Regions from separate parts of the Streptomyces glycanivorans genome, predicted to be linked through region 1. Evidence: riboswitches for the same ligand, from Rfam matches in the RefSeq annotation. Region 1 holds a riboswitch; each other region holds the start of a gene.
The links. Region 1 has a riboswitch for cobalamin ahead of P8A20_RS11985 (ribonucleoside-diphosphate reductase subunit alpha). Riboswitches for the same ligand answer to the same signal wherever they lie in the genome.
Positions count from the first base shown of each region.

Region 2: another riboswitch for cobalamin. It lies ahead of metE (5-methyltetrahydropteroyltriglutamate--homocysteine S-methyltransferase); the one in region 1 lies ahead of P8A20_RS11985 (ribonucleoside-diphosphate reductase subunit alpha).
Region 3: another riboswitch for cobalamin. It lies ahead of P8A20_RS28570 (cobalamin biosynthesis protein); the one in region 1 lies ahead of P8A20_RS11985 (ribonucleoside-diphosphate reductase subunit alpha).

Region 1 is NZ_CP120983.1:2,832,123-2,835,367, reverse strand. It holds gene P8A20_RS11985 (ribonucleoside-diphosphate reductase subunit alpha) at 1-1,735, opposite strand, end outside; cobalamin riboswitch at 1,874-1,997, opposite strand; gene P8A20_RS11980 (GNAT family N-acetyltransferase) at 2,050-2,550, opposite strand; gene mctP (monocarboxylate uptake permease MctP) at 2,708-3,245, opposite strand, start outside.
Region 2 is NZ_CP120983.1:380,584-383,828, reverse strand. It holds gene metE (5-methyltetrahydropteroyltriglutamate--homocysteine S-methyltransferase) at 1-2,042, opposite strand, end outside; cobalamin riboswitch at 2,203-2,422, opposite strand; gene P8A20_RS01785 (hypothetical protein) at 2,495-2,638, opposite strand; gene P8A20_RS01780 (ABC transporter ATP-binding protein) at 2,725-3,245, opposite strand, start outside.
Region 3 is NZ_CP120983.1:6,474,219-6,477,463, forward strand. It holds gene P8A20_RS28565 (cobyric acid synthase) at 1-331, opposite strand, end outside; gene P8A20_RS28570 (cobalamin biosynthesis protein) at 328-1,272, opposite strand; cobalamin riboswitch at 1,401-1,529, opposite strand; gene P8A20_RS28575 (hypothetical protein) at 1,710-1,931, opposite strand; gene P8A20_RS28580 (inorganic phosphate transporter) at 1,944-3,194, opposite strand.

The sequences.
Region 1 (3,245 bases):
GGTGCAGCACACCGCGCGCGGCGCGGGTCTCGGACCACGCCGGCAGCGGGCCGGACCTCTCCGCGAGGTCGCAGGAGGCCTCGTAGGCGGCGAGCATGATCCGCTCGGAGATCCTCGTGGACAGCGCGCGGGCCTCGGGGGAGTCGAAGGGCAGCCGCAGCTGGAAGAAGACGTCCTGGAGGCCCATCGCGCCCAGGCCCACCGGACGCCAGCGGGCGTTGGACCGGCCGGCCTGCTCGGTCGGGTAGAAGTTGATGTCCACGACACGGTCGAGGAAGGTCACCGCGGTGCGGACGGTGGCGTCCAGCCGCTCCCAGTCGATGGTGCCGTCCGCGACGAACGCGCCGAGGTTGACCGACCCGAGGTTGCAGACGGCCGTCTCGCCGTCGTCCGTGACCTCGAGGATCTCGGTGCAGAGGTTCGAGGAGTGGACGACCCGGCCCGGCTCGGCGGTCTGGTTCGCCGTCCGGTTGGAGGCGTCCTTGAACGTCATCCAGCCCTGGCCGGTCTGCGCGAGCGTGCGCATCATGCGCCCGTACAGCTCACGGGCCGGCATCGTCTTGCGGGCCAGCCCCTTCGCCTCGGCCGCGCGGTAGGCCGTGTCGAACTCGTCGCCCCACAGGTCCACCAGCCCGGGTACGTCGGCCGGGGAGAACAGGGACCACTCCGTGTCCGCGTCGACGCGGCGCATGAACTCGTCCGGGATCCAGTGCGCCAGGTTGAGGTTGTGCGTACGCCGCTGGTCCTCGCCGGTGTTGTCGCGCAGCTCCAGGAACTCCTCGATGTCCGCGTGCCAGGTCTCCAGGTAGACGGCGGCGGCACCCTTGCGCCGGCCTCCCTGGTTGACCGCCGCGACCGAGGCGTCGAGCGTCTTCAGGAACGGCACGATGCCGTTGGAGTGCCCGTTGGTCCCCCGGATGAGTGAACCCCGGGCGCGGACGCGGGAGTAGGAGAGCCCGATGCCGCCGGCGTGCTTGGAGAGCCTCGCCACCTGGTGGTAGCGGTCGTAGATCGAGTCGAGCTCGTCCAGCGGCGAGTCCAGCAGGTAGCAGGACGACATCTGCGGGTGGCGGGTGCCGGAGTTGAACAGGGTGGGGGAGGAGGGCAGGTAGTCGAGCCGGTTCATCAGGCCGTACAGGGCGGCCACTTCCTCCAGTGCCCGCTCGGAGGTGTCCTCCGCGAGCCCGGCGGCGACGCGCAGCATGAAGTGCTGCGGGGTCTCGATGACCTGGCGGGTGAGCGGGTGCCGCAGCAGGTACCGGCTGTGCAGTGTCCGCAGCCCGAAGTAGCCGAAGCGGTCGTCGGCGCCGTCGGCGAGCGCCCGGTCGACCAGGGCGTCGAGAGCGGCGGCGTGCAGCGTGACGAACTCGGCCGTACGGTCCGCGATCAGCCCCTCGCGATGCCCGACGGCGACCGAGGCCGAGAAGGAGACAGCACCCTGGCCGGCGGCCTCGTCCGCCACGGCCCGGGTGAGGAGCCGGGCGGCGAGCCGCGAGTAGGCCGGGTCCTCCGAGATCAGGCCGGCGGAGGCCTCGACGGCCAGCGAGCGCAGCTCCGCCTCGTCCGACCGGGCGCTGCGGCCGCGCAGCGCGGCGGCGGCGACCCGTCCGGGGTCGGTGTCGGGGAGATCGGCGGTGAGGCCGGTCAGGGTCCGCAGCAGGGCGGTCCCGGGCGCGTCGGTCGTACGGCCTTCGGATTCCGCGGCTGAAACCGGGTCGGCTGGCGCGATGGTCACTGGGGCTATCCCTCGCTCGGCTCAGGCCTGCGGGAGCGGGGCAGCCGGAACACAGGGAACCCGGGGGAGGGCAGCACGGTGCGCGCGGCGTCCACCGGCCCTCCGCGGGGCCCGGACGTCTCTGCGTCCGGTTCGGTCGAGCCGGACGCACTGTCGACAGGTCTTCGGACTCCGCGGTGCGCGAATGCACACCGATCACACCGTTGCGGGACAGTTCCGGATTCGCACCGGATTCCCCTGCGGCGACAGCGAGGTCGAGCATACATGTGGGGGCCGCCGATTGCGGCGGCCCCCACATGTAGTGTCGCGGAGAGTCAGAAGGCCAAGCGGAACGTCAGGAGGGTGAAGCCCGGGAGAGGGCTCCAGTCGCGCTCCGGGGTCCGTACGAAGCCGAGGCGGCGGTAGATCCGGTGCGCGGCCTCCATGGACGACTGGGTCGACAGGACGATCCCGGAGAGCCCCGCGGTGGCACGGGCCCGGTCGACGCAGGCCCGTACGAGCGCCTCGCCCGCACCGCGCCCGCGCGCCCGGGCGGAGACCGCCAGCATCCGGAACTCGGCTTCGTCCCGGCCGGCTATGTCGGCCCACGGGCTGCCGGGCGGGACGTAGGTGACACCGCCCAGCAGCTCGCCGTCGGCGTCCACCGCGGCCAGCACCAGGGCCTCGGCGGCGCGTCGCCCGACGGCGCGAAGCTGTTCCAGATAGGGGTCGTCGGCGCCGAAGTCCAGCAGCCCGTCGCCGAGATACGCCTGGGCGGTCATCTCGCCCAGGGCCTCGTGCTCCTCGGCGCGTACAGGTCTGATCGAGACATCCATGGGTGCCAGTCTCCCCCGGGCGGCAGGCCCGGCGCACACCCTTTCGGGGGCGGGCACGCGGCGCGTACGGGGCGGCCCGGCAGCCGTCGCCGAGCACCCCGCCCCGTACGCGTCCGTCCCGGCAGGGGGCGAACCCTGCCGGGACGGACGTCACGTCCTACACCCGTTCCAGCGGTTCGTCGTCGCCCGGCGCGCCCACCGTGGCCGGCGGGAGCTCGGCCTTGACGCCGGGGTCGCCGACGTCCGCCGTGTAGTCGGACGGCGAGGTCTCGTCCACGCCGGCCGGTGCCTTCACGGCGTTGAGGACGAAGGTCAGCACGACCACCACGATGATGTTCAGCACGATCGCGGTGAGGCCGATGTAGCCGATCTCGCCGATGCCCGGGATCTCCTTCGAGGACCCGCCGAAGTGCTTCTGGGTCGGGCTGGCGACGCCGTAGGCGGCCACCGTGCCGTAGATCATGCCGACCGCCCAGCCCGCGATCAGGGCCCAGCGGTGGAACCAGCGGGTGAACAGGCCGCCCACCAGGGCCGGCATCGTCTGGAGGATCCAGATGCCGCCCAGCAGCTGGAAGTTGATCGCGACCGTCTTGTCCATGGTGAGGACGAAGGCGAGCGCGCCGACCTTGACCAGCAGCGAGACCAGCTTGGAGACCTTGGTCTCCTGGGCCGGGGTCGCGTCGGGCTTGATGAAG
Region 2 (3,245 bases), 2.5 Mb from region 1:
GCCTCCAGGCTGATGACGTCGGCGTCGAGGTCGTCGATGGCCTGGACGATGTCGCCGAACTCGGCGTAGCACATGTGGGTGTGGATCTGCGTGTCCGGCCGTACGCCGCTCGTGGTGAGGCGGAACGCCTCCGTCGCCCAGGCCAGATAGGACGGGTGGCCGTCGGCGCGCAGCGGCAGCGTCTCGCGCAGTGCGGGCTCGTCGACCTGGATGACCGAGGTGCCGGCGGTCTCCAGGTCGTCGACCTCGTCGCGCAGGGCGAGGGCGACCTGGCGGGCGGTGTCGCCGAGTGGCTGGTCGTCGCGGACGAAGGACCAGGCGAGCATGGTGACCGGTCCGGTGAGCATGCCCTTGACCGGACGGTCGGTGAGGGACTGTGCGTAGGTCGTCCAGTCCACGGTCATCGGTCGGGGGCGGGAGATGTCGCCGGCCAGGACCGGCGGGCGGACGTAGCGGGTCCCGTAGGACTGGACCCAGCCGTGCCGGGTGGCGAGGTATCCGGTCAGCTGCTCGGCGAAGTACTGGACCATGTCGTTGCGTTCGGGCTCACCGTGCACCAGGACGTCGATGCCGGTCTTCTCCTGGAAGGAGATCACCTCGGCGATCTCCGTCCTGATCCGCTCGTCGTACCCGGCCGGGTCGAGCCTGCCGGCGCGCAGGTCGGCGCGCGCGGTGCGGAGTTCATCGGTCTGCGGGAAGGAGCCGATGGTGGTCGTCGGCAGCAGGGGAAGCCCGAGGTGGGCACGCTGGGCTGCCGCTCGCTCCCCGTACGGCTGGGAGCGGCGGCCGTCGGTGTCCGTGATGGCGGCGGCCCTGGCCTGCACGGCAGGGTCGTAGGTGACGGGGGAGTCGGCGCGGGAGGCGAGGTCCGCCCGATTGGCGGCGATCTCGGTGGCGATGGCGTCGGTGCCCTCGGCCAGTCCCTTGGCCAGAGTGGCGATCTCCACCGTCTTCTGCCTGGCGAAGGCGAGCCAGCGGAGGATCTCGGGATCGATGTCCGTCTCGGGCGCCGTGTCGAGGGGGACGTGCAGGAGGGAGCAGGAGGCGGCGATGTCGACCCGGCCGGCGAGGCCGAGGAGCGTGGCGAGAGTGGCCAGCGACTTCTCGTAGTCGTTGATCCAGATGTTGCGGCCGTTGACCACGCCGGCGACGAGCCGTTTGCCGGGGAGCCCTCCGACGGCAGCGAGGTCCGCGAGGTTGGCTGCCGCGGCGTCGGTGAAGTCGAGTGCCAGTCCCTCGACCGGGGCCTTCGCCAGGACGGGCAGGGCGTCCCCGAGCCGGTCGAAATAGGAGGCGACGAGCAGCTCGGGGCGGTCGTTGAGCCCGCCGAGCTCCAGGTAGGCCCGGGCGACGGCGTCGAGCTCGGCCGGGGTGCGGTCCTGGACGAGGGCGGGCTCGTCGAGCTGTACCCACTCCGCGCCGGCGGCGCGCAGATCGGCGAGGACCTCCGCGTAGACCGGAAGGAGCCGGTCGAGCAGGGTGAGCGGTTCGAAGTCGGCCGCCACGCCGGGGGCGGGCTTGGCGAGCAGGAGATAGGTGACCGGGCCGACGAGCACGGGCCGGGCGGTGTGCCCGAGGGTGAGGGCTTCCTTCAGCTCGGTGACCTGCTTGGCGGAGTCAGCGGCGAAGACGGTGTCCGGGCCCAGCTCGGGCACGAGGTAGTGGTAGTTGGTGTCGAACCACTTGGTCATCTCCAGCGGAGCGACGTCCTGCGTGCCGCGGGCCATCGCGAAGTACCCGTCGAGCGGATCGGCGGCCACCGCCTCACGGTGGCGGTCCGGGACGGCTCCCACCATGACGCTGGTGTCCAGCACATGGTCGTAGTACGAGAAGTCCCCGGTCGGGACCTCGTCGATGCCGGCCCCGCTCAGCTGCCGCCAGTTGTCGCGGCGCAGTCCGGCGGCGGTGGCGCGGAGGGCATCGGCGGTGACCCGCCCCTTCCAGTAGCCCTCGACGGCCTTCTTCAGTTCCCGGTTCCGTCCCTGCCGGGGGTAGCCGTACACAGTGGACCGCGCTGCCGCGGTCGCGTACTCGTTGGTCACGGAGATCTCCTTCGCGAGATGAATCCCTGAGATCCCGGCGACGGGACGAGAGCGCGAAGGGGTGCCCTACCGGACGGAGGACGTCGTGCGACGCACGGGATCCGTCCGGTATGTACGCCGACCCGCCCACGAGGTCACCGGGATGTCCGCGCACGGTTGGTCCGCGCGCGGGCAGTTGGCAGGTCTTCGGACTCGCGGGCACGCCCTCGAAGAGGACATCTAATGGCCGTCGCTTCCCAGGTCCGTTTCGTCGGACCCAGTGCGTATGACGGCGGTCGTTCCCGCTCACCGCTGCGGGGCAGTCCCGGATTTCCACCGGGTTCCCTCTTGCGACGCATCCCGCCTGGCTGACGGGGCGAACCAGCTGCACCCACCAGCTTAGGGGGCGTCCGGGTGCGTGGTGAACCCGGTCCGGCATGCGGATGGCGCAGGCGCCGACCGATACCGAGGGCTCACCTCTGACCGGCGCTCCGCGTCCAGACCCGTCGGAGAGCCCGGTGGTCGATCACCGGGACGCCCTCCCGGGTGGCGGCGTCCCGCGCCTCGGGGGACATCAGGAACTCGGCGTCCGCGGGTTCCACGGGGACGCCGTCCATGCCCGCCGTCCGGCTACAGGCCCCACCGGTCACGCACCTGGATCCGGGTACCCGCGCAGACCGTCCGCACGGGCACCCGGGTCGCCCTACCGGTCCTGGGCGAGCGCCAGGAGCTCGGCGAAAAGGCTTCCCCCGTGGGCGAGTTCCTCGTACGTGCCCTGCTCGACGACGCGTCCTGCGCGCATGACGACGATACGGTCGGCCAGCCGTGTGTTCTCGAGCTGGTGCGTGACGACGACCGTCATGCGTTCCGCGGCGATGCGCCTGATCTCCAGGAAGATCCTGTGCTCCCCGCGCTGGTCCATCTGGGACGTGGGCTCGTCCAGGATCAGCAGGGGAGTGCGCCGGTACAGCGCCCGCGCACACGCGAGCCGCTGCCACTGGCCGCCGGACAGCTCGGCTCCGCCCCAGAGTTCCCTGGCCAGGAGGGTGTCGAGCCCCTGGGGAAGCTTCTCCACCGTCTCGCGCATGCCCACGGCGTCGACGGCTTCCCACACCGGTCCGTCGTCGTACGTCCTGGGCCGGCCGAGGGTGACGTTCTCCCGGGCGCGCAGCGGCCAGCAGGCGAAGTTCTGCGGGACGAGGGCGGTGCGTCGCCACACGGCTT
Region 3 (3,245 bases), 3.6 Mb from region 1:
CCTCCTGCCGCCCTCCGTGGTAGCCGCGCGCACTCATCTCGCCGACCGGCTTCCCCATCAGGACGACCTGGCTGGAGCGGTCACCGCCGGGCTTGAGCAGCACCGGGTTCATCAGGGCCGAAGGCTCCACCCGGGCGGCCTGTGCCTGCATCGCCTGGGCCCGGCCGATCTCGGCCCCCTCCCGGGTGACGAACGAGTTCAGCGACATGTTCTGCGCCTTGAACGGCGCGACCTTCACCCCCCGGCGCACCAGCCACCGGCAGATCCCGGCCGTGACGACGCTCTTGCCCGCGTCCGAAGTGGTACCCGCGACCAGCAACCCGCCGCTCATGTGGCTCTCCGTCCCCTGGCCAGCCGCCCCGCCGCGCACACGGCGAGGGCCAGCACACTCACCCGGCGCGACAGCCGCACCGCCCGTTCGATGTCCGTGACCTGTACGTCCCGGCCGGCCCCGCCGTTGAGCACCGGCCGGTGCTCGACCCGCCCGCCGTACGCCAGGGTGCCGCCGAGCCGCACACCCAGCGCTCCCGCGAACGAGGCCTCCACCGGGCCCGCGTTGGGGCTGGGATGCCGGTGGGCGTCCGCCCGCCAGGCCCGGACGGCCTCGCGGGGGCGTCCCCCGGCGGCGACGGCGAGCGCCGCGGTCAGCCGGGCCCCCGGCCAGCCGACGACGTCGTCGAGCCGCGCCGAGGCCCAGCCGTAGCGCCGGTGGCGGGGCGACCTGTGCCCGACCATCGCGTCGAGGGTGTTGACGGCCCGGAATCCGATCAGCCCCGGCACCCCGCCGAGCGCGCCCCACACGAGGGCCCCCACCACGGCGTCGGAGGTGTTCTCGGCGACGGACTCCACCACCGCGCGGGCGATGCCCGGCCCGTCCAGCGCCTGGGGGTCCCGGCCGCAGAGGTGCGGCAGCCGCTCCCGGGCCAGCTCGACGTCCCCGGCGGCCAGGGCCCCGCCGATGGCACGCGCCTCGCGGCCCAGCGACGTGCCTCCGACGACGGACCAGGTGGCGGCGGCCGTCAGAGCGACCGCGGCGGCGGGACGGTTCCGTACGGCACGGGCGGCCAGCGCGGCGGCGCCCGTGGCACCCCCCGCGCACACGAGCGTGTGCAGGGCGCCCCAGCCGCGGTGATCGCGCCAGAGGAGGTTCTCGGCGCCGGCCGCGGCACGCCCGAAGGCGGCGACGGGGTGGCCCCGCCGGGGGTCACCGAGCAGCATGTCGCCGATCAGTCCGGCTGCGGCGCCGTACGCGAAGATGCGGTCGGCTCGCACCGCTCAGCCCGCCGTCGTGCCTCGAAGGGCCTTCTCGGAAGGTGGTGGGGTGACCGACGCAGGGCAGCCAGACATGGCGTATGTCCTCACTCAGGGTCCGCGCCCTGGTTCGACGTGACCGGCGACGAGAGTCTCCTGGCTCCCGGATCCGCAGTTCCTCCGGCCTTCCAGTCCGCGGTGGCGGACCGTGACTTCCGTGTGGAGGCTGCTCCCCGGTGACAGTGGCGGGACCGCGCCGGATTCGCACCGGCTTCCTCTCCTGTCGCCGTAAGGCCGGCCGGCGAGCCGGTCGGCCTAAATGGCTCCGGCAGTCCACCACGCTCCGCGAACGCCCGTCAACCTGCCGTTGACCTGCGAGGCTTCAGTGTGCTCAGACGCACACAGGGCCGGACACACACGTGGTGTGTCCGGCCCTGAGCGGGTGCCTACCCGGTGGGTCAGGCGACGATCAGAAAGATCCCGTAGGCGACCGCCGCCGCGCACAGCGCGAAGCAGGCGTACGCGCCGGTGCGCGCCAGGACGCCGCCACCGCCGCCCTGCGCCGTGGTCGTCTGCCTGGCGAGGCCGGTGATGCCGAGAGTGAAGAGGCCGACCAACGCGATGGTGATCACGAGGCTGACGCCGAAGACGGACGCGAGAGCTGCCCAGTCGATGTTCATGCGGATCTGTCCTTACACCGTGGCCGGCCGGTCGGCCGGGGTCTCGGACGCCGGGGCGTGGATGGTGGTCTTGAGTTCCGGGACACCCAAGCCGACGGGCGGCGGGCTGACGGCCGCGATGGCGGTCGTGACGACGCCCGCGGGCTCGTCCTCGGTCGCGTTCACATTGGTGTGGTCGACCGGCTTGCGGCGCGACAGCAGCCAGATGGCACCGGAGCCCGCGACGAGCAGGACGGCGACCACAGCGACGCCCCAGGGGCCCTGCTTGGTCAGGAACTCGGCACCCGCGCCGACGAGACCTGCGGCCGGCAGCGTCAGACCCCAGGCGACGAACATCCGGGTGGCCGTGGACCAGCGGACCACGCCCCCCTTGCGTCCGAGGCCCGCGCCCATGACGGCACCGGAGCAGGACTGGGTGGTCGAGAGGGAGAAACCGAGGTGCGAGGAGGCCAGGATGACCGTGGCCGCGCTCGTCTGGGCCGCGAAGCCCTGCGGCGGACGCAGGTCGGTGAGGCCGCTGCCCATCGTGCGGATGATGCGCCAGCCGCCGAGGTAGGTGCCGAGCGCGATGGCGATACCGGCGGAGGCGATGACCCAGACCGGCGGGTTGGAGCCGGGGGAGAGGACGCCGCCGGTGACCAGGGCCAGGGTGATGATGCCCATGGTCTTCTGCGCGTCGTTGGTGCCGTGGGCGAGCGAGACCAGTCCGGCCGAGGCGATCTGGCCGGCGCGGTACCCCTTCGCCGTCGACTTGAGCTGGGCCTCGTCGGTGATCTTCCGGTTGAGGCGGTACGTCAGCTTCGTGGCCAGCAGCGCGGCGACACCGGCCACCAGGGGCGCGGCGATCGCCGGCAGCAGGACCTTCGTGACGACGGTGCCGCCGTTGATCGAGGACCAGCCGGCCGACATCACCGCGGCGCCGATGAGGCCGCCGAAGAGTGCGTGGGAGGAACTGGAGGGCAGGCCGACCAGCCAGGTCAGCAGATTCCACAGGATCGCGCCGACGAGCGCGGCGAAGATGACCTCGGTTCTGAGGCCGTTCTCATTGATGATCCCGCCGGAGATCGTCTTGGCGACCTCCACCGACAGGAACGCGCCGACGAGGTTGAGAACGGCGGACATGGCCACCGCTGTCTTGGGCTTGAGAGCGCCGGTCGAGATGGTGGTCGCCATCGCGTTGGCGGTGTCGTGGAAACCGTTCGTGAAATCGAACACGAGAGCTGTCACGACCACAATCGCAAGCAGCAGCGTGATGTGTTCCATTTACCCAGGCAATCGTTCGACGTCATTGGCACGGGGAACGTAAGCAACCTG